DNA from 4 places in the Sinorhizobium sp. 7-81 genome. Region 1 is predicted to be linked to each of the others. Evidence: predicted binding sites of a transcription regulator. Region 1 holds the regulator's gene; each other region holds the start of a gene.
What was found. The regulator PhoB, encoded in region 1, activates phosphate uptake and scavenging genes when phosphate is short. The targets are predictions, from matches to a motif close to TGTCATNNANCTGTCAT.
Positions count from the first base shown of each region.

Region 1 (8,048 bases):
AGGGCGTAGCGCTGGCGGGAGAAGGCGAACCGTACATGATTGGGGCAGCGCAGCAGTTCAACGCCATGCGGACCTACAGTCGCTGGCTGATGAGCGCGGTCGTGCTGTTCGTTGCCGTTGCTGGCGGTGTGTATGCCATCCGCAACATCAGCACCCGCTTCCGCGCCCGCAATCGGGTGGAGCGCGTAATGCTCGCTTCGCTGATCGTTGCGTCCTCGATCGCCATTCTCACCACCATCGGTATCGTCGCTTCGATGTTGTCGGAGGCGGGCCGGTTCTTCAGCATGGTATCGCCCGCCGAGTTCTTCTTCGGCACGGTGTGGGACCCCCGTTTCGCGGCCGCCGGCAGCGGCGGCGCATCGGGCCAGTTCGGCCTCCTGCCGCTTCTCGGAGGCACACTCTATATCGCCTTAGTCGCCATGCTGTTTGCAGTGCCCATTGGTCTCTTCGCGGCGATATACATGGCAGAATACGCAAGCCCGCGGCTGCGTTCGACGGCGAAGCCGCTCCTCGAAGTGCTCGCCGGCATCCCGACGATCGTCTACGGCTTCTTTGCGCTCGTCACGGTCGGACCGTTCCTGCGCGATATCTCGACGCAACTGAACGGCCTCCTCACCGGCAACTACCAGAACTTCATCCAGGCGCAGAGCGTACTGACTGCTGGCATCGTCATGGGCATCATGCTGATCCCCTTCGTATCGTCGCTCTCCGATGACATCATCACGCAGGTTCCGCGTGCATTGCGCGACGGCTCGCTCGGACTTGGGGCAACGCGTTCAGAGACGGTGAAGAAGGTCATCCTGCCGGCCGCACTGCCCGGCATTGTCGGTGCGCTGCTTCTGACGGCGTCACGCGCGGTTGGCGAGACGATGATCGTCGTGCTTGCAGCGGGCGTGGCGGCGCGCATGCAACTGACGCCTTTCGAGCCGATGACGACGGTGACGGTGAAGATCGTTCACCAGCTGACGGGTGACCTGGAATTCACGTCGCCACAGACGTTGGTCGCGTTCGCGCTCGGCATCACGCTCTTCGTCATCACGCTCTGCCTCAACATATACGCGCTCTATATCGTGCGCAAATATCGGGAACAGTACGAATGACCGACCTTGCTTCCCCGACGGTAAGGGTCTCGACCCGTCCTGCCGAAACCCGCCGCGATATCGGTATCAAGCGCCGCTATGCTGCCGAGCGCCGTTTCCGGGCCTATGGCATCAGCGCCATCGTCCTCGGTCTGTTCTTCCTCGCGGTCCTCGTCACGACGGTCGTTTCGAAGGGCTACACTGCATTCCTGCAGACGACGATCACGCTGCCGATCGAGTTTTCGGAAAAGGTCATCGATCCTAAAAACGAGCGCGCGACCGACGCCAAGCAGCTGATGACGGCCAACTATCCGTTGCTCGTTCGCGATGCGCTCGTTAAGCAACTCGGGCTCGACGCGACGAAGCGGCCTCTGGTCAAGCAGGCGACGGATATGATCTCCGCCAGCGCACGCACGCAGCTGCGCAACATCGTCGTCGCGGATCCGTCGATCATCGGCAAAACGGTGCCGGTGACGCTGCTTGCCGAAGCGAACATCGATTCCGCTTTCAAGGGCCAGATCGACCTGTCGGTCGCTGAAACCAATCGCAAGGTCAAGGACCAGCAGGTTGCCTGGATGAACGAGCTCGCCGATGCCGGCATACTCAAGACGAGCTTCAACACGGGTATCTTCACATTCGGCGCATCGAGCCGTCCGGAAGCGGCGGGCGTTGGCGTTGCCCTGATCGGCTCTCTCTACATGATGCTGATCGTTCTGGTTCTGTCGCTGCCGATCGGCGTGGCCGCCTCGATCTATCTCGAGGAGTTCGCACCAAAGAACCGGCTTACCGACCTGATCGAAGTCAACATCAACAACCTCGCGGCCGTACCGTCAATTGTCTACGGCCTTCTCGGCCTCGCCGTCTTTATAAATTTCGCCGGCTTGCCGCGTTCGGCCGCGCTCGTCGGCGGTTTCGTGCCGACGATCATCATCGCCACGCGGGCGGCTCTGAAGGCCGTTCCACCGTCGATCCGTTCCGCCGCGCTCGGTCTCGGCGCATCGAAGATGCAAACGATTTTCCATCACGTGTTGCCGCTTGCCATGCCTGGCATCCTGACCGGAACGATCATCGGCCTTGCGCACGCCCTCGGCGAAACCGCGCCGTTGCTGTTGATCGGCATGGTCGCCTTCGTGGTTGATTTTCCGGGATCGCCGCTGGAGCCGTCCACGGCCCTCCCGGTGCAGATCTATATGTGGGCGAACGAGGCGGAGCGCGCCTTTGTCGAGCGGACGTCCGGGGCGATCATCATTCTCTTGATCTTCCTGGTCTTCATGAACCTGGGCGCAATTCTCTTGCGGCGTCGCTTTGAGCGCCGCTGGTAGTGGGGTAAGGACTATGAACATGATGTCGGAAGCTGCAGTGGAAAAGGCTCTGGACCTGAAAATGAACACGGTGCCCTACAAGATGATCGGCAAGGATGTGTCGGTCTATTACGGCGAGAAGCGCGCGCTCTTCGACGTCAATCTCAACATCCGTGAAAACACCGTGACAGCCCTGATCGGTCCATCGGGCTGCGGCAAGTCGACGTTCCTGCGCACGCTGAACCGCATGAACGATACGATCGAGAACTGCCGGGTGACCGGCAAGATCACGCTCGACGAGGACGATATTTACGATCCGAGCATCGATGTCGTGGAACTGCGCGCCCGTGTCGGCATGGTGTTCCAGAAGCCGAACCCGTTCCCGAAATCTATCTACGAGAACGTCGCCTACGGTCCTCGTATTCATGGTCTCGCCCGCACGAAAGCGGAATTCGATGAGGTCGTCGAAACGAGCCTGCAAAAGGCGGGCCTTTTCAATGAGGTCAAAGATCGGCTGCAAGAGCCGGGCACCGGCCTCTCCGGCGGTCAGCAGCAGCGCCTCTGTATCGCGCGCGCCGTTGCGGTCAGCCCCGAAGTGATCCTGATGGACGAGCCCTGCTCGGCGCTCGATCCGATCGCCACCGCGAAGGTCGAGGAGCTCATTCACGAGCTGCGTGCGAATTTCACGATCGTGATCGTGACCCATTCGATGCAGCAGGCCGCGCGTGTGTCGCAACGCACCGCCATGTTCCACCTCGGCAATCTCGTCGAGGAGAACGACACCGACAAGATGTTCACCAATCCGGATGATCAGCGCACGCAGGACTATATTATGGGTCGGTTCGGCTAAAGCGGTTTCCAACCCTTACGATCGATGAAGGTCCGTCCAGAACAGCGCGCGCCTTGAGGAAACGAAAATGACTCATGCACACATAATGTCCGCCTTCGACGAGGAGTTGAAATATCTCACGCGCCGGATCTCCGAGATGGGCGGGCTTGCCGAGCAGATGGTGGCGGACTCTGTCCGGGCGCTGGTGAACTCGGATCTGGCCTTGGCGCAGAAGGTGATTTCGGACGACGCGATCCTCGACGACGCCGAGCGTCAGATCGGCGAGAAGGCGATCGTCACCATCGCCAAGCGTCAGCCAATGGCGTCGGATCTCCGCGAGATCATGGGGTCGATCCGGATCGCCGCCGATTTGGAGCGTGTCGGCGACCTCGGCAAGAATACCGCCAAACGCGTGATCGCGGTCGCCGGATCCGGCATTCCGCGCAAGCTCGCGCGTGGCCTGGAGCATCTTGCGGAGCTGGCCCTGGTCCAGCTCAAGGAAGTGCTCGACGTCTATGCCTCCCGTTCGCCGGAAAAGGCGAACAGCATCCGCGAGCGCGATGAAGAGATCGACGCGATCTACACGTCGCTTTTCCGCGAGTTGCTGACCTATATGATGGAAGATCCGCGCAACATCACGCCGTGCACGCATCTTCTCTTCTGCGCCAAGAACATCGAGCGTATCGGCGACCATGCGACCAACATCGCCGAAACGATCTATTACATGGCGACGGGTGCTCAGCCGCAAGGCGAACGGCCGAAGGACGACACGACGTCGTCGCTGGGCTCCGTGACGGACTAGAGCAATTCCAGGACAACGGTTTTTCGTCCGGAGTTGCGTCGTTCAGAGATTTAGGTCGTTTCACTGTTTCAATGAAACGATCTAGGGCGCCCGATACCCGCATGCGCAGGTGCATGCGTTAATCTTGTCCCGGTCGCGAGTATTCGCGCCCGTATTGTGCCGCGGTGGCATGACGGCACCCGCGCGTGGGAAGGAGCATGACCGAATGTTGCCGAAGATCGCTGTTGTCGAGGACGAGGAGGCGCTGAGCGTCCTCCTGCGCTACAATCTCGAGGCCGAAGGATTCGACGTCGATACGATCCTGCGTGGAGACGAGGCTGAAATCCGCCTTCAGGAGCGGTTGCCCGATCTGTTGATCCTCGACTGGATGCTGCCCGGAGTGTCCGGCATCGAACTTTGCCGCCGGCTGCGGCAGAGGCCGGAAACGGAGCGCCTGCCGATTATCATGCTGACTGCGCGCGGCGAGGAAAGCGAGCGGGTTCGTGGTCTCGCCACCGGCGCGGACGACTATGTCGTCAAGCCGTTCTCTACGCCGGAACTGATGGCAAGGGTGAAGGCGATGCTGCGGCGCGCCAAGCCCGAGGTACTTTCGACGCTCTTGCGCTGCGGCGACATCGAGCTCGATCGCGAGACGCACCGGGTCCACAGGCGCAGCCGCGAGGTTCGGCTCGGACCGACGGAGTTCCGGCTGCTGGAGTTCCTGATGTCCTCGCCGGGGCGCGTCTTCTCCCGTTCACAGCTTCTCGACGGCGTGTGGGGTCATGACATTTATGTCGACGAACGCACAGTGGACGTGCATGTCGGTCGTCTGCGCAAGGCGCTGAACTTTTCGAACATGCCCGATGTCATTCGCACCGTGCGCGGTGCCGGCTATTCACTTGAAAGCTGAAGGCCGCTGTTGTCCGGTTTCTGCATGCATAAAAAAGGGGCCTTTAGGCCCCTTTTCATTTGCGTTCGCAAGACCGATCAGCGCATCCGCCGGCGCTCGCCGGAAGGCTGATAGGCGAGCCGCGTGTGATAGCTGCAATAAGGCGACGATTCCGGCGAGTCATTGCCGCAGAAATGGAACTCTTCCTTCAAAGGATCGCCGATCGGCCACTTGCAGGTGCGCTCGCTGAGCTCCGTCAGGCCGAGGCGGCGGGACATCGGAACGACGACATTGGGTGCGTGTTCGAGGTCCTGATCCGCGACGAGATCGACTTCGATCTCTTCCTTGAGCACGGTGGCACCAGCGGTGCGGGTGACGGTGCGGGTTGTGACACGCGCGGCGTAATTCGGCGCGCGGGGAGCGGAAGTGGTGCGCTTCGGGCGTGCGGCAGTGGTCGCGCCGCCGGCCTTGGCCCGCCCCGGCAGGCTCAGCCGGTGAACCTTGCCGATGACGGCATTACGGCTGACGCCACCCAGTTGTGCCGCGATCTGGCTGGCGCTCAGGCCTTCCGACCACAGCTTCTTCAGTTTCTCCACCCGCTCGTCAGTCCAGTTCATTCTGCACTCTCCGTTCTCGGCGTTGGATGGCAGAATCCATCACCATGCTCCGGAAAAACTCCGGAGCTGCAACGCGATAACTCTTTTGGTGACTAGGTCCGCCGCATGCGTCTAGTAATTGAATATTAACCTACTGGCAGGGTGACTCCGTGGCAAGAGTCGCGGGAATCGCGCCGAATCGATTTCGGGGTTTTCCCCAACTTGCTCGCTGGCCGTTGCATTTTTGCAAGCCCTCGCCGGACGTTTTTTCGCACGTCGGAATCTAAGCCTTCAGGGCCGTTGCAAGCCTTGGTTTTGTTGACATTGCAGTGCGAAATAGGAATAGTGCCTGCGCCGCCGAAAGGCGGCATTTTTGATTTTTATCGGACGCGATCAGCCGATATCGATGCCAACAGGACGGAAGGAGAAGTTCGCCATGGCCGCAACAACGCCGCTCTACGACACCTATATGCGCGCGCCGTTGCGTTTCGAGCGAGGCGAGGGCGTCTGGCTTATCGCCGAAGACGGCTCGCGCTATCTCGATTTTGCCGCAGGCGTTGCCGTGAACTCGCTTGGCCATGCACATCCGCACCTCGTCGAGGCGCTGAAGGCGCAGGCGGACAAGGTCTGGCATCTTTCCAACCTCTACGAGGTTCCCGGGCAGGAAAGCCTGGCCCGCCGGCTGACCGCCGTGACCTTCGCGGACCGCGTGTTCTTCACCAATTCGGGTGCGGAAGCGCTCGAATGCGCGATCAAGACTGCGCGTCGCTATCATTTCGCCAAAGGGCATTCGGAAAAGTTCCATATCATCACCTTCGAAGGCGCCTTCCATGGCCGCACGATCGCGACGATCGCGGCCGGCGGCCAACAGAAGTACATCGAGGGTTTCGGGCCAAAGGCGCCAGGCTTCTATCAGGTTCCTTTCGGCGACCTCGCTGCGGTCAAGGATGCGATCAATGACGAGACGGCGGCGATCCTGATCGAACCGATCCAGGGCGAGGGCGGCATTCGCCTGGCCAGCAAGGAGTTTCTGCAGGAGTTGCGGGCGCTTTGCGACGAGTTCGGCCTGCTGCTGATCCTCGACGAGGTTCAGTGCGGCGTCGGGCGGACTGGCAAGCTCTTCGCCCATGAGTGGGCCGGCATCCGGCCCGACATCATGGCTGTCGCGAAGGGCATCGGCGGCGGCTTTCCTCTGGGCGCGTGCCTTTCGACCGAAGAAGCGGCCGCTGGCATGGTCACGGGGACGCACGGATCGACCTATGGCGGCAATCCGCTGGCAATGGCGGTCGGCAACGCGGTGCTCGACGTTGTTCTCGCCGACGGCTTCCTGGACCAGGTGCGCGACGTCACTCTCGTTTTCCGGCAGGGGCTCGCGTCGCTCAAGGACCGTTTTCCGGATGTGATCGAGGAAATCCGCGGGGACGGACTGATGCTCGGGATCAAGGCAAAGGTGCCCTCGGCCGATCTGTTGAAGGCAATCCGCGCGGAGAAGCTGCTTGTAGTTCCGGCCGGCGAAAACGTGCTGCGCCTGTTGCCGCCGTTGATCACCACTGCCGCCGAAGCCCGAGAAGGGCTCGCAAGGCTTGAGCGTGCCGCCGAAGCGGTCAGAAGCAACAGCGGCAATGCGGCGGCCTGAACGGCCTGACTTTCACGACAGGAATTTTGAGTGATGACCGGTACCAGACACTTTCTCGATCTTTCGGCGATGACGGCTGCCGACTTGAGGACGATCATTGACGACGCCCGCGTTCGCAAGACGGCGACCAAAGCGGGCACCGCTGAACGGCCGCTTGCCGGCAAGGTGCTCGCGATGATTTTCGAGAAGCCCTCCACCCGCACGCGCATCTCCTTTGACGTCGGCATGCGCCAGCTCGGTGGCGAGACGCTGTTTCTTTCCGGAACCGAAATGCAGCTTGGCCGGGCCGAGACGATCGGCGATACGGCAAAGGTTCTTTCGCGCTATGTCGACGCCATCATGATCCGCACGACAAATCATCGCCGGCTGTTGGAACTCGCCGAACACGCCACGGTGCCGGTTATCAATGGATTGACCGATGATACGCATCCCTGCCAGATCATGGCAGACATCATGACGTTCGAGGAGCATCGCGGGCCCGTCAAGGGCAAGACGATCGCCTGGGCGGGTGATGGCAACAACGTGCTCCATTCGCTGGTCGAAGGCTCGGCGCGTTTCGGATATCGCATGAACATGGCGGTGCCGCTCGGTTCCGAGCCGCAGGACAAGTTCCTCAACTGGGCGCGCAGCAATGGCGGTGAGATCCTGCTTTGCCATGAGGCCGAGGAGGCCGTCGCGGGAGCCAATTGCGTCGTCACCGACACCTGGGTATCGATGAACCAGGAGCACCGCGCCCGCGGCCACAATGTTTTCCAACCCTACCAGGTCAATGGGGCATTGATGAAGCACGCCGCGCCGGACGCACTGTTCATGCACTGCCTGCCGGCGCACCGTGGCGAAGAGGTGACGGACGAGGTCATCGACGGCCCACAATCGGTTGTTTTCGACGAGGCGGAGAACCGGTTGCATGCACAGAAATCGATCCTTGCCTGGTGCA
Region 1 covers NZ_JASKLT010000001.1:472,206-480,253, forward strand. The annotation lists gene pstC (phosphate ABC transporter permease subunit PstC) at 1-1,100, shown strand, start outside; gene pstA (phosphate ABC transporter permease PstA) at 1,097-2,401, shown strand; gene pstB (phosphate ABC transporter ATP-binding protein PstB) at 2,415-3,230, shown strand; gene phoU (phosphate signaling complex protein PhoU) at 3,298-4,011, shown strand; gene phoB (phosphate regulon transcriptional regulator PhoB) at 4,217-4,900, shown strand; gene QN224_RS02310 (GcrA family cell cycle regulator) at 4,978-5,496, opposite strand; gene QN224_RS02315 (aspartate aminotransferase family protein) at 5,912-7,111, shown strand; gene argF (ornithine carbamoyltransferase) at 7,145-8,048, shown strand, end outside.

Region 2 (8,048 bases), on a different contig from region 1:
GAAATCCTCGGCGAAGCGGTACTCGAGACACCGGTCTCGACCGGCGCATCCGGTCTCGGCTTGGGGCTCGCGCGCGCACTGGTGCGTTCCGGTCGCGTGCCGCCGAAGGCCACCGCCGCGGCTGATGCCATCCGCCCCGTCGGCGGGCATGCCGCCATCATCGCCGGCAGTTGCTCCAGGGCGACCCTTCGTCAGCTTGCCGTCGTCGAACAGTCAATGCCGGTCCTGAGGCTCGACCCCGAAAAACTGCTCACCGCAGCGCCGGACGAGATCTCCGCCGCGCTTTCCTGGGCGGGAGAACGAATGGACGCAGGCCCCGTCATCATCGCCGCAAGCGCAACGCCGGAGGCCGTTTCCCGGCTGCAATCGCGCTATGGGCGTGAAATATCGGGGCGCGCGATCGAGGCCGCAACCTCGGCCATCGCTGCCGAACTGGTGGCAAGAGGCGTGCGGCGTCTCGTCGTCGCCGGCGGCGAAACCTCCGGTGCGGCAGTGGATCAGCTTGCCATCCCGGCTTTCCTGATCGGCCCGGAAATCGCGCCCGGCGTGCCGGTGCTCCGGACGATCGGCAACCCCCAGGGCGACATGCTTCTGGCCCTGAAGTCGGGCAATTTCGGTGGCGAGGATTTCTTCGCCGCCGCGCTGTCGGTGATGCACTAAGGGACGAAATAGACGGGGCCAAAGGCTCATTGTTTTCAATGAGCTTAAGGGAACATGCGGTCGCCGCGAAATTCGAAAGTTTTTACCCTCAAAACAAACAGAGCTGCAGATGGGTTGGCCGGGTCCGCTGCAGCTCCGATCGCGACGTATTCGTCATCCTGCTTGGGCTCTCGCCCGTTCCATCCAAGGGAACCGCTTCGAACGTCGCATACGCCCATGATAATAGCAGCGCAAACGATATCAAGAGCAATTGGACTCCGTCTGCGCCAAGAGCGGAGACGTGCTCCGTCCGAGCTAGTTCGGAAAGGCTAAAGGCCAACCTTCCCCGTCTGATGTAAAATCAGCATTTGCTGAAATGGGGGAGAACTTACTATGCCGAAGAGCACCCTGTCCGCCTTGACGGCGCTGGCCTTGTCATCATGCGCTATCTCCTATGCGCAAGACAGTACGATCCAGATTCCCGGCCACAAATTCCGGACCGAGGAGAATTGTATACGCCAGGCACCTATCGGCAAGTTCGATCGCAAGTGCGACATCCCGATTGTCGGCTGGCGTGGCGCCGAAGGCATGTGGTTTCCAAGTGTCGCCCAAGGTGCGCCTGGCGGGTTCGGCCTTTAGTTAAGGCGAAATCGTCGCCGTCTCGCTGGCTGGCTTCGATCCGGCGCAGTATCTCGCGCGTGAGGCGCACATCGGTGGCAAGGCGTCGAACGTGCTCTCAACCGCTCGCGGGAAGGCGGCCGCCTCCTCGTCCAGCGCCCGATATCGGCACGTAAGGCGCGGTCAGTGGGCGGGATCAGGCGAAAGACCTATCGAGCGAGTTAGCTGGCCTGTCTGCCGCTGGTACCTTGCGAGGGCGGCGCGGACACTTTCATCTCCACTCACCGCGGCGGAGCATGCCAGGGTTCCGGCAAGCTTCGTAAGCAACTTCGCGCGCATCCGCCGGAGCCTTGCTTCGTTCATGCGGCGGCTGAAGGCGAATATGTGCAGAGGACTCATTTCTCCAGTACCATCGACGCAGATGAGTTCCTCGAATCCCCGGCGATCCGTGACGACGAAATTGCCGGGATTGACGTCCATCATGACGATGTGCAGCCGGCAGAAGCGTTCGAAGAGCTCATCGATCATCTTGAGATGTGTTGCGGTCAATCGGCCCGAAAGCGCCAATTCACGCAGGGTGGGAGCGATCTCCCCATTGCTCATCGTTATCTTTTCGACAATCAAACCGAGGCCATAATCGGTATTGGCGAAACCGAATATCCTCGGGATGGGAAGTTCGACACGATCGGCAAGGGAGAACCTTCTCGCCTGCTCAAGGAATTCATCGACCTCACGCTGAAACGTCCGATATGCCCCGAAGCGCTTGAACCTGTTCAGGAAACGAAGCCTCCTCTTCGACCGCCGGGTGCCGCCCTCTCCCCTCGATTCCGGTTTCAGAACCTTTATCAAAACATTTGGATAGAGCGGATGCGCGAAGATGCTGCGCTGATGTCCCGCGGCGCAGTGGTGCCAATCCGCCAGTTCGATCTTACCGTCGAACATGCTCCTTCTCCCGGATTGTGACGATTTTGTAACAGAACCGTGTCACGGAACGGAATGCAAGAGCTGCGTGCTCTGCGGCGTTATCGCTGCAGTGCATAACACGTTGTAGTTGCGATTTTGCCACTGCGCCGACCAGCTTGCCCGGATGCTCCTGCAAAGCTTTGGTCCCGGTGGGCGCCAACTCGCAGGCGACGTTTTTATCAGCATACCGGGCGGCATTTCGCCGCCCGGTATGCTGCGCCTACAGTCCGTTTGCCTTCATGATCTCCGCGGCGTTTTCCTTGGTGATCGTCATCGTGTCGAGCGTCACGGTCTTTTCGACCTTCTCGCCGTTCAGGAACTTGATTGCCTGGCGAAGCCCCTCGGCACCGGGCGTCGCATAGAGGAAGGTCGCGGTGAGTTCGCCGTTGTTGACCCAGGTCACGCCCTCACCCGGCAGCGCGTCAATGCCGAGGAACTTGATTTCCTTCTCACGGCCGGCATCCTTTGCCGCCAGATAGGCTCCGTAGGCCATCGGGTCATTGTGGCCGTAGACGAGATCGATCTTCTCGTTGTTGCGGAGTGCGGTCGCCATAATGTTATAGGCCTGGTCCTGCTTCCAATCGCCGGACTGTTGGTCGAGCAGGTGCTTGATGCCCGGCTCCTTGTCGGTGAATTCGTGGAAGCCATCGTGCCTGTCGTGTGCCGGTTGCGTGCCCATGCCGCCCCAGATCTCGACGATGTTGCCCTCAGCCTTGCCCTTGCCGCCGAGGAGCTCCACGGCGTGTTCGCCGGCCGCCCGTCCGATCAGCTTGTTGTCGCCGCCGACGAACTGGGTGTACTGGTCGGTCTCGACGTTGCGGTCGAGAACGAAAACCGGGATCTTCGCGTCGATCGCCTGCTGGACAACGCCCGTCAAACCCGCCGATTCCTTAGGTGATATGAGCAGCGCGTCGACTTCCTGACGGATCAGGTTTTCGACGTCCGCCACCTGTTTTTCCGTCTTGTCCTCGCCATCCGTGATGATGAGCTCGACTTCCGGATGCTTCGCCGCTTCTGCGATGATGTCCTTGTTGAACTGCGCGCGCCACGGCTCGATGGTCGTTGCCTGGCTGAAGCCGATCCGCCACTTCTTGTCCTGGGCGAGCGCATCCTTGCCCGGCAAGAGGGCGGTGGAGGCCGCGAGAACGGCCGCAATGGCCGCCAGTCTCATGATGTCACGACGTTTCATTCTTCTTTTCCTCCCATGGTTAGAGACAGGGTCTCTCTTGCCGGCCGCTCCTCCGCGGCCGTTTCGCTTTGCGCCGGGCGTCGGCTTGTCAGCCGCAAATGGGCAAGCACATCGTAGGCGTTGCGCTCCTGAACGAGCACCGTGCCGATGATGATCACGCCCTTCAGCACCAGCTGAAGATTGGAGTTGATGTTGTGAAGCTGCAGGATATTGGAGAGCAGCCCGAAGATCAGGACGCCGCAGAACGTCCCGGCAAGGCTGCCGCGCCCGCCCATAAGGCTCGTGCCGCCGATCACTACGGCCGCGATTGCGTCGAGTTCCAGTCCTGCGCCGGCGTCCGGCTTGCCTTGCCGATACTGGGCCACATAGAGCACCGCCGCGATACCGGCGAGCAGCCCGGAGATAGCATAGGTGATGATCTTCACCCGCCCGGCATTGATGCCGGAGAGCCGCGCCGCCTCCTCGTTTCCACCGATCGCATAGACGTAGCGGCCGAAAGGCGTGAAGCGCAGGACGATGCTGTAAAGGATGATCGCCACGATGAAGAAGATGCCCGGCATCGGCACAATGCCGAAGACGAGCTGGCGAAGCACGTCGAAATCGGCAGTGGCGTTGGTCCCGGTGTAAACCGGCAGCACCGCATTGTTCTGACCGGCTGTGAGGCGCGCGATGCCAAGCGCCGTCACCATCATCGCCAGGGTGACGATGAACGGCTGCAACCTGCCGACGACGATGATGGCGCCGTTGATCGTGCCGAAAAGCAGGCCCACGGCAGGCGCAACCAGGAGGACGCCGAGCACGCCGAATTTCGTCTGCACCTGCGGCAGCAGAAAGCTCAGCACCAGCGCGCACAAGAGGATGCCGCCAACCGCAGGCAGGAGCGTGCCACGCACCCGATTGAGGTGCACGTCCCTGACATTGGCTTCCCCACCCCGCGCTTTCTCGCTGTTGAGGAAAACGAAGCGAACGACGACCGCGCCGACAAGAAGCGAGGCGAGGCCGACAGCCGGAATTCCCAGGAAAACCGCCGGGGTTTCGCCGGGCACCGTCAGGAGCATGGCGCAAACGACGCTGCAGATCGCCATCATCGAACCGACGGAGAGATCGATCCCGCCGGTGAGGATGACGGCCGTCATGCCGGTGGCAACTAGCCCCGTCGTCGAAACTTGCCGCAGCACGTCGAGAAGATTGCCGGAAGATAGAAAGATGTTTCTGCCCGACGAGGTCACAGGCGAGGAGAGAACGCCTATCAGGAAGATGGCGATCAGACCCCAATAGAGTTTCGTCTGGGAGAGAAGTCTCAGAAATGTCATGCAACGGCCCTTCCAAGCACACCACCCCGCGGAGCGGCGAGCTGCATGAGGCGTTCTTCGCTCGCCTCTTCGCGGGAGATAAGCCCTGTCTGACGGCCTTCAGCCATCACCAGGATACGGTCGGCAAGGTGCAAGAGCTCCGGCAATTCCGAGCTCACGACCACGATCGCCAGCCCCTCTCCCGCAAGCGAGAAGATGAGATCGTAGATCTCCCGTTTCGCGCCGACATCGATACCGCGCGTCGGCTCGTCGAGGAGAAGCACGCGCGGGCCGGTGGCCAGCCATTTGCCGATCACCACCTTCTGCTGATTGCCGCCCGAAAGCGTCCCTGCGATCTGGTCGATGCTGCCGCAGCGCACACCAAGCGTCTGCACGGCCTTCTTGCTGAGCGAATTCTCCGCATCGAACGACCGCAAACCGAAACGCGCCAACCGGCCGACCAACGGCAGGGCCACATTGTCCGTGATCGAATCGTGGAGATGCAGCCCTTGCGTTTTCCGATCCTCTGTCACCAGCGCGATGCCGAGGCGGCGCGCATCGAGCGGGGAGCGGATGTCGACCGGAGTTCCATCGAGATAGATCTCGCCGCCGCGCCGGCCTTCACTCGAACCGAAGATCGTTTCCAGGATTTCGGTGCGCCCGGCACCGAGCAGCCCCCCGATGCCCAGGATCTCGCCGGCGCTGACGTCGAAGTTCACACCCTTCAGCACGTCGCGCCAGCCATGCCGGCTGGACGTCGAAAGCGAGAGACCACGCACGGACAACACGGGATCGCCGCTCGTTGGCCGTTCTACGCGCTGTGCGTCGAGCAGGCTGCGGCCGACCATGGCGGCGATGACCGAGTCCTCATCGAGATCGGCCCTCGGCCGGGTCCAGACATGCCGGCCATCGCGAAAGACGGTGATGCGATCGCTCAAATGCATCACCTCGTCGATACGATGGGAAATATAGACGATACCGACGCCGTCGGCAGCAAGCTGTCGCATGATCTTGAAGAGCCGCTGGCATTCGCCGGGCGAAAGCGCGGAGGTCGGTTCGTCCATGATCAGAATGCGCGCCTCGAGAGAGAGCGCCTTGGCAATCTCGACAAGCTGCTGCTCACCGACTCTGAGCTGGCCGACGCGCGCCTCGGGATCGAGGTCGATGCCAAGACGACGCAGCAACACGCGCGAGGCATCGAGGCTTGCCTTGCGATCGACGAAAAGGCCGGCGATCACGCGCTCCCGGCCGAGAAAGATGTTGTCGGCGACGCGGAGCTCCGGAACAAGGTTCAGTTCCTGATGGATGATGGCGATCCCGGCCGCTTCGGCGTCCCTGACTGTCGAGAAGCGCACCGGCGTACCATCAACGCGCACGAGGCCGTCATAATCGGGATAGACACCAGAAAGGATCTTCATCAGCGTCGACTTGCCGGCGCCGTTTTCGCCCATCAGGGCGTGGATCTCGCCGGCGCGCAGATCGAACCGCACCTCCTTGAGCGCGGCAATGCCGCCGAAGGATTTGGAAATCGCCTCGGCTGTCAGGACGACGCGTTGCGCGTCGCTTGCGTGCGAGTTGGAACCCGGCAACGTCGGAAGATCATCGCGCATGACATTGGCGGCCTCCCTACCACCGATATCTGACGATTATTTCGCTTATTTCCCGCAGCCTATTCTAAACGTTTCGAAAGTGTCAAGCGGCTAAAAGATCCAGGTAGGGGCGCAGCTATTGCACAATTTTCGCGGCTCACATAAGGTTCTCCCAACTGCATTTCGAAACGTTTTGATGGAAGATGCCGCAGCGTCGCCGGAATTCACGAAAGTCCACCGCGCCCACAATGCTCGACGTTGCGAAGGCCGCGAACGTCTCCGTGGCGACGGTTTCCGCGGTGATCAACGGGTCCGCTCCCGTCAGCCCTGAACTGCGTAGCCGCATCGAAGAGGCGATCCAGGTCATCGGCTACAAGCGCAACGCGATCGCCCGCAGCCTCAAGCTCGGCACCACGCGCACGGTCGGCCTGATGGTGGCCGACATCACCAACCCCTTCTTCACCGACGTCGTGGCGGTGATCCAGGACGTCCTCCATCGCGCCGGCTACGCGGTGATGCTCTGCTGCAACGACGAGGACGTCGAGATGCAGGATGAACAGATCGAGCTCTTGATCGATCGCAGCGTCGATGGCCTGATCATCGCGCCTGCGGGAGACGACGAAACGCTGAAGCGCATTATTGCCGGCGCCAATCTGCCGACCGTCCTGATCGACAGGCTCTTGGACGGAATCGACACCGATGCCGTCGTGCTCGACAACCGCCGTGCGGTCCACGACGCGACCCTCTATATGCTCGGTCTCGGGCATCGCCGCATCGGCTATATTTCGGGCTCGCTCGAAACGTCGACGGGACGCGAGCGCCTGGCCGGCTACAAGGCCGCATTGGAAGCGGCCAAGCTACCCTACGAGGACGATCTCGTGCGGATTGGCAACTTCCGCGAAAAGGATGCCTACAAGGCGACGATGCAACTGCTCACGAGCGCCGAGCGACCGAGCGCGATCTTTTCCGCCAATAACCTGATGGTCATCGGCGTGATGAAGGCGATCCGCGATATCGGTCTCAAGTGCCCGGAAGACGTATCCGTCGCAAGCTTCGACGATTTTCCCTGGGCGGACGTTTTCCAGCCGCATCTGACGACGATCGCACAGCCCGTTCAGGCGATCGGCGAACAGGCTGCGCAACTCATCCTCGATCGCCTTTCAGGCAAGAGCCCGGCGGCACCGCGCAGGCTCGTGCTGCAGGGGCGCCTGATGATCCGTGAGTCCTGCCGGCCGGTCAGCCTGACGCCGCGCGCGATCGCGTAATGCATTCGCATTGACGCGTGCCTTTGGGTGGAGCCATCAATCCTCGTGCAGCGCACGGGCAATCGGCGGGCCAACGCTGAAGTCGCGGAAGTTTGCCGTAAAGCCTGCGCGTTCCGGAGAGCAGGCCATGACGCCGATCTCCGCATCCGCCGCCGAAAACGGGCAAAGCCGCGCCATCTGCCAGGGCGCGTCGCCGAAGCGGAACTGCACCCGTACAGCGTCGCCATGGCGCGTCAGCCGCACCTCGACCGCGTCGGACGACGTGGCGTCATGAAGAGGGATTACCGACCAGTCCGAAACGCCGCGCGTAACGACGACACTGAAATGCATCAGCCCGTCGGTATATTCGATGCCGCACTTGATCCAGTTCTCCTCGTCGAGGCGCAACATCAGCCCGGCCTGGTCGTAGAGCTGCTCGTAGGCGCCCATGATCGTGGCGGATGCGGTGAAATCGCCGGAAACCGATCGGAGATAGGCGTGGCCGCTGTCGCGG
Region 2 covers NZ_JASKLT010000002.1:23,848-31,895, forward strand. The annotation lists gene otnK (3-oxo-tetronate kinase) at 1-660, shown strand, start outside; gene QN224_RS07400 (hypothetical protein) at 1,033-1,278, shown strand; gene QN224_RS07405 (YrbL family protein) at 1,441-2,199, opposite strand; gene QN224_RS07410 (substrate-binding domain-containing protein) at 2,441-3,409, opposite strand; gene QN224_RS07415 (ABC transporter permease) at 3,406-4,722, opposite strand; gene QN224_RS07420 (sugar ABC transporter ATP-binding protein) at 4,719-6,311, opposite strand; gene QN224_RS07425 (LacI family DNA-binding transcriptional regulator) at 6,539-7,555, shown strand; gene QN224_RS07430 (DUF1349 domain-containing protein) at 7,592-8,048, opposite strand, start outside.
Region 2: the regulator PhoB is predicted to act here: its motif matches at 2,217-2,233, upstream of QN224_RS07405 (YrbL family protein).

Region 3 (8,048 bases), 850 kb from region 1:
TCGCGCGTCAAGCGCCAGATGGAGAAGACCCAGCGCGAGTACTATCTCAACGAGCAGATGAAGGCGATCCAGAAGGAGCTTGGCGACAGCGAGGACGGCCGCGACGAGATGGCCGAAATCGAAGAGCGCATTGCCAAGACCAAGCTCTCCAAGGAGGCGCGCGAGAAGGCTGATGCGGAGTTGAAGAAGCTGCGCCAGATGAGCCCGATGTCGGCGGAAGCCACGGTCGTGCGCAACTATCTGGACTGGCTGCTCGGCATGCCCTGGGGCAAGAAGTCGAAGATCAAGACCGACCTCAACCACGCAGAGAAGGTGCTCGACACCGATCACTTCGGCTTGGACAAGGTCAAGGAACGCATCGTCGAGTACCTTGCGGTACAGGCACGCTCCTCCAAGATCAAAGGACCGATCCTGTGCCTCGTCGGCCCGCCCGGCGTCGGCAAGACCTCACTCGCGAAGTCGATCGCGAAGGCAACGGGCCGCGAGTATATCCGCATGGCACTCGGTGGCGTTCGCGACGAGGCTGAGATCCGCGGCCACCGTCGGACCTATATCGGCTCTATGCCCGGCAAGGTCGTCCAGTCGATGAAGAAGGCGAAGAAGTCCAACCCGCTCTTCTTGCTCGACGAGATCGACAAGATGGGCCAGGACTTCCGCGGCGATCCGTCCTCGGCGCTTCTGGAAGTGCTCGATCCGGAACAGAACTCGACCTTCATGGATCACTACCTGGAAGTCGAATATGACCTCTCCAGCGTGATGTTCATCACCACCGCGAATACGTTGAATATTCCGGCGCCGCTGATGGACCGCATGGAGGTGATCCGGATCGCCGGTTACACCGAAGAGGAAAAGCTGGAGATTGCGAAGCGGCACCTGTTGCCGAAGGCGATACGCGACCACGCTCTGCAGCCGAAGGAATTCTCGGTGACCGACGATGCTCTGATGGCCGTCATCCAGACCTATACGCGTGAAGCCGGCGTCCGCAACTTCGAGCGCGAACTGATGAAGCTCGCCCGAAAGGCTGTGACGGAGATCCTCAAGGGTAAGACCAAGAAGGTCGAAGTGACGGCGGCGAACGTCAACGACTATCTCGGCGTGCCGCGGTTCCGCCACGGCGAGGCCGAGCGCGACGACCAAGTCGGGGTGGTCACGGGACTGGCTTGGACCGAGGTCGGCGGCGAACTGCTGACGATCGAGGGCGTCATGATGCCCGGCAAGGGCCGCATGACGGTCACCGGCAACCTGCGCGACGTGATGAAGGAGTCGATTTCGGCGGCGGCATCCTATGTCCGTTCGCGTGCGATCGATTTCGGCATCGAGCCGCCGCTTTTCGACCGGCGTGACATCCACGTGCATGTGCCCGAAGGTGCGACGCCGAAGGACGGACCGTCGGCTGGTGTCGCGATGGCGACCGCCATCGTCTCGGTTATGACCGGCATACCGATCTCCAAGGATGTCGCCATGACCGGCGAGATCACCTTGCGCGGTCGCGTGCTGCCGATCGGCGGCCTGAAGGAAAAGCTGTTGGCGGCTCTGCGCGGCGGTATCAAGAAGGTGCTGATCCCCGAGGAGAATGCCAAGGATCTGGCCGAGATTCCGGACAATGTGAAGAACAGCCTCGAAATCATCCCGGTTTCGCGGATGGGCGAGGTCCTCGAACATGCCCTGTCGCGTCGCCCCGAACCGATCGAATGGGATCCGGCGAACCAGCCTTCGCCCGTCGCAGCGGTCGATTCGCAGGACGAAGCGGGCGCTTCGATCGCGCACTGATCAAGTGCCGGAAGGGGCGTGGGACTGTGTCCCACTTGCGCCCCTGGCCAGAAAAACAAGGAAGACCGGCCTTTTGCCGGTCTTTTTTGTTGTAAAAGCCTTCCGCGAGCCTTGCATTCCAAGGGATTAGGCGCAATTGGGAATGGCAAGACGTGGGCGATGCGCAAGCCGCCCCGGCTTAGGAAGACAGTCGTTTCGAACCATATGAAAGGGGTGGAAACATGAACAAAAATGAGCTCGTGTCTGCCGTTGCTGAGAAGGCCGGACTTTCCAAGACCGATGCATCTTCTGCAGTTGATGCAGTTTTCGAGACCATCCAGGCTGAGCTGAAGAACGGTGGCGATATCCGCCTCGTCGGTTTCGGCAATTTCTCCGTGACCCGCCGCGAAGCCTCGAAGGGCCGCAACCCGTCCACGGGCGCGGAAGTTGACATCCCGGCACGCAACGTGCCGAAGTTCACGGCCGGCAAGGGCCTGAAGGACGCTGTCAACTAATCTGGTGTTTGCGGGGGTTCGAGAACCCGAGCGAACATCGCACCCTGTCTTGCCCGTTTCCCTCGTGAGAACATAGGCAGCAGAGAGGTTCATGTTTCATCTGCCGCGGAGCCGCCTGATGGCGGAAGCACGCAAGCAGATCAATTGAGGCCCGGTCCGCCCGGGCCTCTTTTCGTTTCTATCTCCTGTCATTGAGCTGTTACAGGACGGTTGCAAAAGCCTCCCATCCGGCGCGTGAAACGATCGAGCGATTCCGGATGCCAACAGCGGCACATGCGTGAGGGATATTTGCCCATGTGTCGCGACACGGAGGGACACATGAAGACATTTTCAATCACCGCAGCATTGGCGGCAGCGCTCGCCGCATCGACGGCGTCAGCCGCGCAGGCAGAACAGGTTTTCAACCGCATCGCATCCTTTGCCGTCGCCGACAATCTGCCGGAAGGTGCGGATCGCAAAGCCGCGACCTCGGCCGAAATCATAACGGCAAGCGAAGATGGCAAAACGCTCATCTACTCCGACAGCCCCGGCAAGCGCATCGGCTTCATCGACATCACCGATGCCAAGGCACCGAAAGCGGGCGGCATCGTCTCTTTTGATGGCGAACCGACATCGGTTGCTGTCGCCGGCACGAAGGCCCTCGTCGCCGTCAACACGCGCGAAAGCTTCACCAAGCCCTCCGGTCTTGTCGCCGTCGTCGATCTTGCGACGAAGAAGATCGATGCGACCTGCGACCTTGGCGGCCAGCCGGATTCGGTTGCGATCAATAAGGACAAGACGCTTGCCGCAATTGCGATCGAAAACGAGCGCGACGAGGAGGTGAATGACGGGGAGATTCCGCAGATGCCGGCGGGCGATCTCGTCATTCTTTCCTTGAAGGATGGTGTCGCCGACTGCGCGAGCATCAAGCATGTGGCGCTGACCGGTCTCGCCGAGACAGCCAGCGAAGATCCGGAGCCGGAATTCGTTGCCTTCAACGGCAAGGACGAAATCGCCCTGACGCTGCAGGAAAACAACCACATCGTCGTCATCGACGGCGAATCCGCCGCCGTGAAGACGCATTTTTCGGCCGGCACGGTCGATCTCAAGAACATCGACGCCAAGCGCGACGGTGCTATCTCGTTTACCGGCGAGCAGGCGGGCCGCAAGCGGGAGCCGGATGCGGTGAAATGGCTCGACGACAACCGACTGGTTGTTGCCAACGAGGGCGACTACGAAGGCGGAGCGCGCGGTTTCACGATCTTCGATACGACCGGCAAAGTGCTGTTCGAGTCTGGCGCGGCCTTCGAGCATGCGATTGCGGCGATCGGCCACTATCCGGACAAGAGATCATCCGCGAAAGGCGTTGAGCCGGAGGGTCTCGAAGCGGCGCGCTTCGGTGACGACAATCTCCTCTTCGTGCTCTCGGAGCGCGCCTCGATCGTTGGCGTCTACAAGGACACCGGCGCCGAACCCGAGCTGCTCCAGCTTCTCCCCTCCGGAATATCTCCCGAGGGCGCAGTGGCGATTTCGGATCGTAACCTGTTCGCAACGGCGAACGAAGTCGATCTCGTCGAAGACGGCGGCGCGCGCGCCCATGTCATGATCTATGAACGCGCGGAAGGCGACGCCGCCTATCCGCAGATCCGCTCCTCGGAGAAGGACGGACTGCCTATAGGCTTCGGCGCTCTTTCGGGGCTCGCTGCGGTCGAAGACAAGCCGGGCTTCCTGCGCGCCGTCAACGATTCCGTCTTCGCGTCCCGGCCGACGATTTTCACGATCGACGCCTCGCAGAAGCCGGCCGTGATCACCGAAGCTCTGCCGATCACCCGTGACGGTGTGCCGGCCCAGAAGCTCGACATCGAAGGCATCGCCAATGATGGCGAAGGCGGCTTCTGGCTCGCCTCGGAAGGCAACTCGGACAAGCTCTACAGCCACGCGATTTTCCATGTGAACAAGAAGGGCGAGATCAAGGAAGAGATCGCGCTGCCGGAAGCGCTGCGCGCGAACGAGATCCGCTATGGCTTCGAAGGCATCGCGACGGTCGGCGAGGGCGACGATCAGGTTCTCTGGATGGCGGTTCAGCGCGAATGGAAGGATGACGAGAAGGGCTTCGTCAAGATCGTCTCCTATAGTCCGGCGACCAAGGAATGGGGTGGCGTGCGGTATCCGCTCGACAAGTCCGAAGATGGCTGGGTCGGCCTTTCGGAAATCTCCGTCCACGGCAGCTACGCCTACATCATCGAGCGCGACAATCTGATCGGTGAGGCGGCTGGGCTCAAGAAGCTTTACCGCGTTGCACTTGCTGATCTGAAGCCGGCTGCACTCGGCGGCGAACTGCCGGTCGTCAAGAAGGAAGAGGTGCGTGACCTCATTCCGGAATTGAAAGCGCTGAACGGCTATGTCGTCGACAAGGTCGAGGGCTTCACTGTCGATGCGGCTGGCAACGGTTATGTGGTCACGGACAACGACGGCGTCGACGATTCCTCCGGCGAAACCCTGTTCTTCTCCATCGGCGCCATCGACGCGATGTAACCGCAAACGCCTGGAGAAAATGAAAGAGGCCGGGACATGACGTTCCGGCCTCTTTCTGATTTTTCTGGGAACTTCGTGGATGGTGGGCGTCTCTAGCGCGCGACGGCCACCTCAGCCTCTTCGGCTTCTTCCTTGCGTTTGCGAATTTCGTCGGTCTTCTCCACGAGTTGCCTGACGATTTCGTAAAGCTGGTCCAGCTGCTCGTCGTCGAGTGCCGAAAAGATTTCCTCAATGAGCTGCTTGCGCGGATGTTCGGCCGCTTCGAGCACGACCCGGCCGGTCTCTGTGATCGAGACGATTTTCGCGCGGCGGTCCTCGGGGTCAGGCTTCCTCATCACCAGACGGTCGCGCTCCAGCCCGTCGATCGCCTCGGTGACTGTGCGTGGCGCGAAGTTGAGCGCGCAGGCGATATCGGTGGATCGGCAAGGGCCGAGCTTGCTCAGAAAGAACAGGAACTTGCTTCGGGCAAGCGATACGCCTTCCTCCGTCATCGACTCGTTCACCAATCGATGAACGCGATGATAAAGTTCGAACAGCTTCTCGGAAACTTCGATTGTCTTCTTCATGACCGTCATAGGTATATGTTGAGGTGCCATGTCAAATGGCAGTAACACTATTGATAGTTACAATTGGCACATTTGTCGACAAAAACCTCCTAATTCTTAAGGTGCGCTTATTCAGCAAAAGGAAACGGCCCGCGTTGTAGAGGGCCGTCAATGTTGTGAGGCGAAGAATTGCTGTCTGCGGTTGTATAGGGTCGGCGCAATCGGCTGCGCGATCCGTTGAAAGGAAAGCGATCTTGTTGGTGAGGCCGACGACGTTGGGGATGGTGACCGGATCGCCTGTGGTCGAGTGATTGGGCGCCATTGACGGGCGAGGCAGCGCCGGGCCATGGTCCGGCCATGCCCTTCCGCTTCGTTCACACCGCAGACCTCCACCTCGATTCACCCTTGCGAAGCCTGGCTCTCAGGAATGCGGAGCTCGCCGATCTCGTGCGCGGCGCCACCCGAGGCGCATTGGCAAAGATCGTCGACCTGTGTATCGCCGAAAGCGTCGACGCCCTGTTGATCGCCGGCGACCTCTATGACGGCAGCCAGACCTCCATGAACACGGCGCTTTTTCTCGCCGGCGAGCTGCGTCGCCTGGACGAGGCCGGCATCAGGACGTTTCTCATTCGCGGCAACCATGACGCCCAATCCCAGGTAACGCGCGAACTGACGCTGCCACCTTCCGTTCACGTCTTCCAGGGGCGGAGCAAGCCGATGCTTGCCAAGGCAATGGCAAACGGGAGGACAGTTCATGTTCACGGGGTGAGCTTCGCCAATCCGCACGCACCGGAGAGCCTGCTGCCGTCCTTCCATCCGCCGGTCGCCGAAGCGATCAACATCGGCATGCTGCACACGAGCCTTTCCGGTTCGGAGGGGCATGATCGCTATGCGCCCTGCAGTGTCGCCGATCTCCAACGGCATGGCTTCGACTATTGGGCGCTCGGCCATGTTCACCAGCGCCAGGTGCACAGCACGCAGCCCTTTGTCGTCATGCCGGGCATGCCGCAGGGTCGCGACATCAACGAAGGGGGTGCGAAGGGCGTAACCGTCGTGACGATCGACGACGACGGACGTGTCGAGATCGAGGAGCGCTCGATCGGCGCGGCCGTGTTTGAGCGGCTTTCCGTGGATATCACCGGCGCGGTGGAATGGCGCGACGCGTTGGATCTGGTGACCCGTGCACTCGCCCGACTCCGACACCAGATCTCGGCGGAGAACCTCATTCTGCGTTTATCGCTGACGGGCGCTTCTCCGCTTGCCTGGCGCCTGAGAAGAGACGCGGATCTTTTGGAAACCGAGCTCACGAACATTGCTGTTGGGCTCAGTGGATGCTGGGTAGAGAAAATTGAGCTTCACTGCCGGGAGCCGCGAGATGAATACGATCGGCCTTCGCGAGAGCCGGTGGAGGAACTTGCCGCCCTTGTCGAAAACGAGGTGCTACCGGGCTTCGGCTTTCGGAAGGAAATAAGAACTGTCGCCGAAGAGCTCTTGCAGCAGTTGCCACTTGAGCTGCGACAGACGCTTGCGCCCGATGAAAGCGCGCTTGAAGAACTGGTGATGAGTGCCGGGCTGATGGGGAGCGCGGATGTGCTGGCACATCTCCACGCCGCCGCCAAGGGTGGCGATTGATGCGGCTGCAGCAACTCGACCTTGTGCGCTACGGCAAGTTCACCGGGCGGAGCCTCGATTTCGGCGACGCCAAATCCGGGCAACCGGACTTTCACCTTGTCTACGGTCCGAATGAGGCCGGCAAGTCGACGTTGTTTGCCGGTTTTCTCGATCTGCTTTTCGGGATCGAGCGCCTCAGCCCCTATGGCTTTTTGCACCCGTACCAGACGATGCGTGTCGGTGGCATCGTCGAAACCGGCGGTCGGCGACATCACGCCTACCGCATCAAGCGCAATGCAAACAGCCTGATCAGCTCCGATGAACAGCCGCTGCCGGAAAATCTCTTTTCGGCCGCCCTCGGCTCTATCGATCGTGCGACCTATCGAATGATGTTCTCGCTGGACGATGACAGCATTGAACAGGGCGGGGAAAGCATTCTGAAGAGCGAGGGAGAGCTTGGTTCGCTCCTCTTCTCGGCGAGTTCCGGCCTGCCGGATAGCAGCGCCGTGCTGGCGAACTTGCGCGCCGAGGCGGATGCCTTCTACAGGCCGCAAGGGCGAAAGCACGGACTCGCCGAACTGAGGGGCGAACTCGATGCGCTGAAGGTCGAGCGCAACGCGGTCGACATCAACGCGCGCGAATATGCGTCGCTTCGCAAGGCGCTGGCAAGCGCCCGCGAGCGCCATGACAGGGCGTCGGCGCAGCGCACGGAATTGCGCGTTGGCCGGGACCGGGTGCGTGCGCAGCTCGACTGTCTGCCGCTTCTCGGGCGGCTGCGCGCGGCGCAGGAAGAACTCGCGCGGCAAGAAGCTCTGCCGCTGCCGCCTTCGGAATGGTGGAGCGAACTGCCGGCGCTTCGCAAAACGGAAGCGGAAATCGCCGCCCGGTTTCTACAACTGAGCGAGGAATTGCGCCTCCGGCGCGAAGAGCTGGAAGACCTGCCTTTGGACGACCTGGCGCTGACGCTTGCGGACCGGTTCAAGGTGCTTCGCGAAACCGCGCTCGACGCCCGCTATCTGACGGCCGCGCGGGACATGCCGTCTCGCCTTGAAGAGCTTGCCGTTACGTCAAGCGGGATCGAGGCCTGTCTCGTCCGTCTCGGTGAGGCGGGCAA
Region 3 covers NZ_JASKLT010000001.1:1,324,204-1,332,251, forward strand. The annotation lists gene lon (endopeptidase La) at 1-1,770, shown strand, start outside; gene hupB (DNA-binding protein HupB) at 1,992-2,264, shown strand; gene QN224_RS06375 (esterase-like activity of phytase family protein) at 2,583-4,778, shown strand; gene QN224_RS06380 (MarR family winged helix-turn-helix transcriptional regulator) at 4,871-5,344, opposite strand; gene QN224_RS06385 (exonuclease SbcCD subunit D) at 5,681-6,955, shown strand; partial or broken gene QN224_RS33845 (AAA family ATPase) at 6,955-8,048, shown strand, end outside.
Region 3: the regulator PhoB is predicted to act here: its motif matches at 2,451-2,467, upstream of QN224_RS06375 (esterase-like activity of phytase family protein).

Region 4 (8,048 bases), 780 kb from region 1:
ATGGTCATGGCCTTCCGTCCGAAAATGCACTTGTCTATATCGGCTCGGCGGATATGATGCCGCGCAATCTGGACCGGCGGGTCGAGACGCTTGTGCCTCTCATCAACCGGACTGTGCACGAACAGGTTCTTTCGCAGATCATGCTGGGCAATCTCATCGACAACCAGCAGAGCTACGAGATCCTTCCGGACGGCACGTCGCGTCGCATGGAAGTCGGCAAGGATGCCGAACCGTTCAATGCGCAGCATTATTTCATGACCAATCCCAGCCTCTCGGGTCGGGGTGAGGCTCTGAAATCCAGTGCACCAAAGCTGATTGCCGGCTGGAAAAGCGGTTGGCGCAAGTAAACTGGAATTGCATGGTAGAATCTGAAGCGCAGGGGCGTTTGCCCGGCATCCGCCCGGTCTCCGTTGTGGATATCGGTTCCAACTCTATTCGCCTTGTCATTTACGAGGGGCTGAGCCGTTCGCCCGCGGTTCTTTTCAACGAAAAGGTGATGTGCGGTCTCGGCAAGGGCATCGATGCGACCGGCCGGATGGCGGAGGAGAACGTCGAGCGGGCTCTAAGGGCTTTGCACCGTTTTCGCGCGCTGTCCGATCAGGCGCGCGCCACCACGATGTACGCGCTGGCGACGGCCGCCGCGCGCGAAGCCTCCAACGGCCCGTCTTTCATCGAAAAGGCCGAGGCCATCCTCGCATGCAAGGTTCGCATCCTCAGCGGCGAAGAGGAGGCCTATTTCTCGGCCATGGGCATCGTCAGCGGCTATCACGATCCTGACGGGATCGTTGGTGACCTCGGCGGCGGTTCCCTCGAGCTTGTCGACGTCGACGGCAAGCGCATCGGCAAAGGCATTACCCTGCCGCTCGGCGGCATCCGTCTCTTTGAACACAGCAATGGTTCGCTACCCAAGGCACGGACATGGGTGCGCAAGTTCATGAGGGACGCGGCCGTACTGAAGGGCGGCGCGGGACGCACGTTCTATGCCGTTGGCGGTACATGGCGATCCATCGCCAAGCTTCATATGGAAGCGCGCGACTATCCCCTGCATATGATGCAGGGCTACGAGATTTCCTACGACGAGGCGATGTCTCTCCTTCTGGAGGTGATCGAGCCGAAGAACATCAAACCTGCCGCCTACGCGACGATCTCGAAGAGCCGCCGCAGCCTGCTGCCCTTCGGCGCCGTGACGATGCACGAAGCGCTCTCGATCATGAAGCCGGAGCGGATCTCCTTCTCCGCGCTCGGCGTCCGCGAAGGTTATCTTTTCTCACTGCTTTCCGAGGCCGAGCGTGTGCAGGACCCGTTGTTGACGGCCGCCGACGAGATCGCGATCCTGCGTGCCCGCTCGCCGGAACATGCGCGCGAACTTGCGGAATGGACCGGGCGCATGGTGCCGCATTTCGGTGTGGAGGAGACGGAAGAGGAAAGCCGATACCGCCAGGCCGCCTGCCTGCTCGCCGACATCAGTTGGCGTGCCCATCCGGACTATCGCGGCCTGCAGGCATTGAACATCATTGCGCATTCGTCCTTTTCCGGCATTACGCATGCCGGCCGGGCCTATATCGCGCTCGCGAACTATTACCGTTTCGAAGGCCTCAACGACGACGGCGCCACAGAGCCCCTCGCGGGGATCACGACGCCGCGGTTGCTGGAACTCGCCAAACTGCTGGGCGGGCTCCTGCGCGTCGCCTATCTTTTCTCAGCATCGATGCCGGGTGTAACGCGCCATCTTGGCTTGCGGCGATCGCCGCGCCCGGATGTCGACCTGGAATTCGTCATCCCGGCGGCCTATTCCGACTTCGAGGGCGAACGGCTGGACGGCCGTCTCCAGCAACTCAGCAAACTGACGGGAAAGAAGCTCACCTTCCATTTCGAGCACTGACCAGCCAAGGCAGCAGCCTGCGGAGAGGCGGCTGCGCTTCGATCGCGCAGCCGCCTTCGGATCATTCGGCTTTCAGGAACTCGCCGACTTCGAGCAGCACGAACTCATTGTCGTCGGCCTTGTCGATGGCACGGCCGGCGGAGAAGGGCAGGTTGTTGTCGTTGCCGACGATGATATGCGCGTCGTCAACGCGATCGACATTTTCGATGGTGACGAAAGGCATGTCGTAGTAGCCGTCGCCGCCGCCCTGACGCTTCCGGTTTTCCGGATCGGCGATTTTGAGGAGGTCGATGTAACCGATCTTGCGCACGGCCTTGCCGGCGTTTTCGTCGGTCATCTCGATCTTGTAGAGGCGCTTGAGCTTGGAGCCAACCGCGAAGCAGTCGGGCTTCGGATCCTTCGGGTCTGCGCACGCCTTCTCGACAGTGCCGGCCCCGTTGTCACGCTCGATGACCAGCGCGGTCGTCTCGTCGAGCATATTGAAGTCGCCGATCGCCTCGCCGCCCTCGGCGAGCGGATAGAGCCAGCTGCGCCCGGTCCAAGCCTTGCTCGCGACATCGAGTTCGATGATCCGCAGCGCCGGCCTGCCTTCTGCCTGCTCGACCGATTCATTGTCGGTCCAGATCGGCCCTTCGAGCAGGCCGTAAAGCTTGCTGCCGTCCTTGGACATAGCCAGGCCCTCGTAGCCGCCGGAACGCTTCAGGTTGAAGGCCGGCATTTTCTTGGACGGGTCCGCCTGCAGGGTCAGTGTGGGATTGTCAGGAGACATGACCGATTTGCCGTCGACAACGGTCGGGACAATATCGGTCAGTTTGCCGGCCGTGTCGAATTTCAGGATGGAGGGACCGAACTCTTCACCGACCCAGAAGCCGTCGGCGACCGGCTGGATCGATTCCACATCGAAATCGGCGCCGGTGAGATAGCGGTTGGCCGAGCCTTCCATGACGATCGGGAAGGGAGCCTTGCGGTCGGGGTCGGACAGGAAGACGGTTTGCAGCGCTTCGACCTTGCCGGCGTCCCAGTCGATCTTCACTTGGTGAAGCATCAGCATGGCGTCGGTCGAGTTCAGCTTGTTGCCGAAACCATTGTCGGAAAGGCTCCAGAAGGTACCGTCCGGCATCGTCTTGATGCCGGAAAAGCCCTGCATCGGCTGACCGTTGAAAGGCAGCGACAATCCGGTCGGGCGAACGCCGTCCTTGCCGGCCACGCTGCCGAGCTCCACGGCACGCTTCCGGTCGGCGGTCGTGAATTTCCCCGAGGTCTTGAGATAATCCGCCGCGTCAGCCGGCGCTGCAATGATCGTGTTGGCGGGAAGGACGGCATGCGCCTTCAGCGTCGCCGGAAAGGCTTTCTCCCCGGCGTGCGCCGTCGCTGCCATCACGAGAATCAGCGCCGCGGAGGCGAAAAGTACTTTCGTCATGAAGTTCACCATGGGTTGGAGGTCTGAGACCGGTCCCCGATAGGCGCCTTTGATGACGGCTGGTTGATGCTTGTCTGACAGCCCGATGAAGCTTTGATGACATTGGCATCCTGCTCGAACGTTCAAGATCGGCAGCCGCTTCGGGCGTTAGCATTGTCGGGAAGAATGGAGATGAGTGGTCACAAATGTTCGAGACGAAATTTGCAATCATCCTGCGGGACGACCTCGCCCTATGGCAGAAGCTGAACGTCACCGCCTTTCTCGCGACGGGCATCGTCGGGCAGAAGCCGGAGGTTATCGGCGAGGCATATCGCGATGCTGCCGGTAATATCTATAACGCGCTCAGCATCCAGCCGATCATCGTGCTGTCGGCAGACGGGATCACCCTTGGCAACATTCAGCGACGCGCTTTGGAAAGGCAGGTTCGCACGTCGCTCTACGTCGACGAAATGTTCTCGACCGGGCACGACGCAGCCAACCGGGAAGTCTTTTCGAGATCAGCGCCCGATAATGCCAAGGTGGCGGGCATCGCGATCCACGCGGAGAAGAAGCTCGTCGACAAGATCACGAAGGGGGCAAAGCTACACGGTTAGCTTCGGCGGAAGACTTTGCCCCGCCGTGCGTCAGGCCGCCAACGCGAAGAGCGAAAACGCCGAGTTTCTGGCCGCGGCCTTTGACCTCCTGTTCGCCGAGGTCTTCGCTGCGCACGAAGGCCGGCAGCCGCATCCGTCTGAGAAGGTCGGAAGAAATCAGAACCTGGCGATCGAAGGTCCGGCAAAAGCCTTCGAGGCGCGCCGTGGTGTTCACCGTGTCGCCGAAATAGGTGATCTTGTGTTTGTCGACGCCGATCTCGGCGGCAACGATCGTTCCGCCATGCAATGCGGCGCGAAGGCTCGGAACCTCGCCGTATTCCTTGCGCCACCGGTGAGCATCCGCGTCGATCTGGTCAAGAATGTCGAACACGCAACGAATACAGGCGGCGTCGGCAATGGCGCGGTCGAACGGCCAGGTGATCACCGCCGCATCGCCGATATAGTCGTCGATCGAGCCGCCATAGCGCAGCACCGGATCGGCCATGGTGGCAAAGACCCTTCCCAGATATTCCTGCGTCTTGAGATCGCCGAACCGCTCCGCGAAGGACGTGGAGCCAGCGAGGTCGACGAAAAGGAACACGCGCTCTTCCTGAATCGGCTTGCGGTAGCGTCCGGTGAGCAGGTTCAGGAAGACGTCGCGGCCAAGCAGTTCCCGTACCCGCAAGACGAAGATGATCGGACCGGAGATTGCCAGTGCGACGAGGAGCACGTTCAGCGATGGGATCATCTCCCCGGGATGGCCCGCCAGTCGCAGCAGCAAGCCTGCGGCCGCAAAGCCGACATTGACGAGCGCGAAATAGACCGCAATGGAAGAGAGAAGAAAGCCCGGCGTCGCAAGGCCGTGGATCTTCCTGTAAAGGCGCCGGAAAATGATGCGCCGTTCGAAGGCGAGGATCGGCATGCAACTGAATAGCGCATAGGTTGCACCGATCAGGCCGCCGTCGCCGTAAACGACCCAGGCATAGGCCACACCGCTGCCGGCGACGACAAGGAGCAGCAGGATCAACTCGAGCGTGGAGAATCGCCAGCGCATTTACGGAGGCCTCGGAATCGGAAAATACACAGGACAATCGCGGATCGGACGCCGGTCCGCAATGCGTTGAGACACCTGATCTTGGGATCAGCCTCGGGTTTTGTCTTCGCCGGTGCCGGATTCAAACGGAAGGCTCCTGGCCCCAGAGGCACCGTCCGTTTGCATGAGTCGTTTTCCGCGTTCGCCCCCTCATTCCGCTGCCGCGACTTCTCGGCGTTTTGACGAGGAGAAGGGGAATGTTGCGCTGCCCAAGTCCCCTCTCCCTGACGGCAGGAGAGGGTTAGGGTGAGGGGCAACAACTGCGATGGGCGATCCGCTCGCTCTCAGCCGCCGATTTCCATCGCTTCGATCTTCTTGTCGACGAAGCGGAGGGCCACCTCGCCGTTGATGAGCTTCAGCGCTGTTTCGCCGAAGAGCTCGCGCCGCCAGCCTTTCAGCGCCGCGACATCGGCCTTTTCGCCTTCGGCGGCGATGCGGTCGAGGTCTTCGCTATTGGCGATGATCTTCGCGGCGACGCCTTCCTTTTCGGCGATGAGCTTCAGAAGGACCTTCAGCATTTCGCCCGCTGCAGCAGCACCCTCGGGCGCATGGTTCTGGCGGGGCAGGCGCGGCAGTTCCGGTTTCGGAATCGCAAGTGCCTCGTTCACGGCCTCGACGACGGCCGTGCCTGCGTTGGAGCGTTCCCACCCCTTGGGGACGGTTCTGAGCCGTCCCAGCGCCTCGGCATCCTTGGGCTGCTGCTGCGCGATCTCGTAGATCGCATCGTCCTTGAGTATCCGCCCACGCGGAACGTTGCGCGTGCGCGCCTCGCGTTCTCGCCAGGCCGCCACCTTCTGCAGGACCGCCAGTTCGATCGGCTTCTTGACGCGCATCTTCAGCCGCTGCCAGGCATTGTCCGGATGGAGGTCATAGGTTTCCCGGCTCTCCAGGATCGCCATCTCCTCGGCCAACCACGACGAGCGGCCCTCGCGCGCGAGCTCTGCTGTCAGATACTGGTAGATATCCCTCAGATGCGTGACGTCGGCGAGTGCGTAGTCGAGCTGCTTGTCCGTGAGCGGTCGGCGGCTCCAATCGGTAAAGCGCGAAGACTTGTCGATCTGCTCGTTCTTGATGCGGTTGACCAGCTGGTCGTAGGAGACGCTGTCGCCGAAGCCGCAGACCATTGCCGCCACCTGGGTGTCGAAGAGCGGATGTGGAATAAGGTTGCCGAGATGATGGATGATCTCGATGTCCTGGCGGGCTGCGTGAAAGACCTTGACGACGTCCGAATTGCCCATGAGTTCGAAGAACGGCGAGAGGTCGATTCCAGGCGCCATCGGGTCCACGATGACGGCGAGATCGGGGCTCGCCATCTGGATAAGGCAAAGCTCCGGCCAGAACGTTGTTTCGCGCAGGAATTCAGTGTCGATCGTAATATAACTTGACTGGGCCAACTGTTTGCAGGCGGCCTCTAAATCTACTGTCGTTTGAATCATCGGGTTTTTAATCACTGTGGCGGAAATGCGGCTTACCCTCCGTGTATCGTTTCGCGGCTGTTGTCACAATCGAAATTGTCAGACCACCTTGAAATATCCGGTCATGCCGGTCTTCTGATGTTCGATGATGTGGCAGTGGATCACCCAATCGCCGAGGTTGTCCGCAACCAGCGCTACTTCCGCCTGTTCGTCCGGGAGGAGCAGGATTGTGTCCGTCGGGGGCAGCAGGAAGCTCCGCTTGTTGGAGGTGAGAATGCGGAAGCTCAGGCCGTGCAGATGGATCGGATGCGCGTGCGGCGTGCGATTGGAAATCTGCAGCACATAGCTCCTGCCGAGCTTCAGTTCCTCGATCGGCGCGATCGGATCCGGCGTGTCTCCCGGCCACGGAACCTTGTTGATTGCCCAGAAGGTATAGCCGAGCGAGCCGCAAATCGAGGCTGTCGCCTTGTGTTCGGCCGTCGCCGTCAGGTCGATCGGTATTCGTTTGGCCGTCGAAAGGTCGGCTTCCGCAATCGGATTGGCGGGCAGGGGAGCGATGTCGCGCAGGTCGCGCTTCAGCGAGGTTCCGGCCGCCCGGAACGTTGCGATGGCCCAGGGCTGCGACCCGCGGAAATTGCCGAGCGTTGCTCCTTGGCCCTCGCTCTCCGGCATTCGGACGGCGAGATCGACGCGCTGCCCCGGCCCGATGTCGATGCGATCGAGCGGGAAGGGATCTTCGACGGGATTGCCGTCGAGGGCTATTACCTTCGCCGCCGCGCCTTCGAGCGCCAGCGTGTAGATGCGCGTGACGTCGGTGGCGGCAATCCTCACCCGGACGAGACCGCCGGCAGGCCCCTCAATGGTCGGTTGGCGCTGCCAGTTCGTCGTCCTTACCGTGCCGTAGGTGCCACCCCGCGCCGCATCGCGGGGCTTGAACGGATCGATGAACTTGCCGCCCGCGCCGAGCCGCCAGTCACGGAGATTGAGGACAATTTCGGCATCGAAGACCGGGTCCTCGGGGTTCTCGACCACGACAACGCCCGCGAGCCCCCGTCCAATCTGTGTGAGCGTGTTGCAATGCGGGTGGTACCAGAACGTGCCCGCATCGGGCGGCGTGAAGACATAGTCGAAAGTGTCGCCGGGATAGACGTAGGGCTGGGTTATCTCCGGCACGCCGTCCATCGCATTGGCGATCCTCAAGCCGTGCCAATGGACCGTGGTTGGTTCGTCGAGATGGTTCACCAGTCTTGCCGCGTAGGCTTCTCCCTTGCGCATTCTTAAGACCGGAGGCATGCCGCCGTGGGGGGCATCATCAAGGCCGTAGGTCATGATTTTCGGCGTCACGCCATCGGCTGCGATCCTCACATCCGCGAATTGCGCCGCCAGGATTTGCGGATCGGGAGAGGCGACGGCGCGTGCGGCAACGCCGGCACCCAAGGCGAAAGCGCCTCCAAGCGCGGCCGAGCCCTGGAGAAACGTTCGGCGGCTGAACATCGGCATCATGACGTCCCGTGGTGCGGATAAGCGATCGGAGCGTTTCTAAACCTGATTTTCATAATCAGCAATTCGCCCGAAAGGTCATCTTGCCGCAGCTGTCGCTACCGCGCGTCCTCTCGCTGCTGACCGCCGGCAAGCTTGTTGAAGAAGGACGACGTCCGCAGGAGAT
Region 4 covers NZ_JASKLT010000001.1:1,252,862-1,260,909, forward strand. The annotation lists gene QN224_RS06015 (RNA degradosome polyphosphate kinase) at 1-347, shown strand, start outside; gene ppx (exopolyphosphatase) at 359-1,882, shown strand; gene QN224_RS06025 (esterase-like activity of phytase family protein) at 1,944-3,302, opposite strand; gene QN224_RS06030 (DUF2000 family protein) at 3,488-3,895, shown strand; gene QN224_RS06035 (adenylate/guanylate cyclase domain-containing protein) at 3,867-4,928, opposite strand; gene rnd (ribonuclease D) at 5,252-6,403, opposite strand; gene QN224_RS06045 (multicopper oxidase family protein) at 6,482-7,882, opposite strand; gene QN224_RS06050 (MFS transporter) at 7,981-8,048, opposite strand, start outside.
Region 4: the regulator PhoB is predicted to act here: its motif matches at 3,388-3,404, upstream of QN224_RS06025 (esterase-like activity of phytase family protein).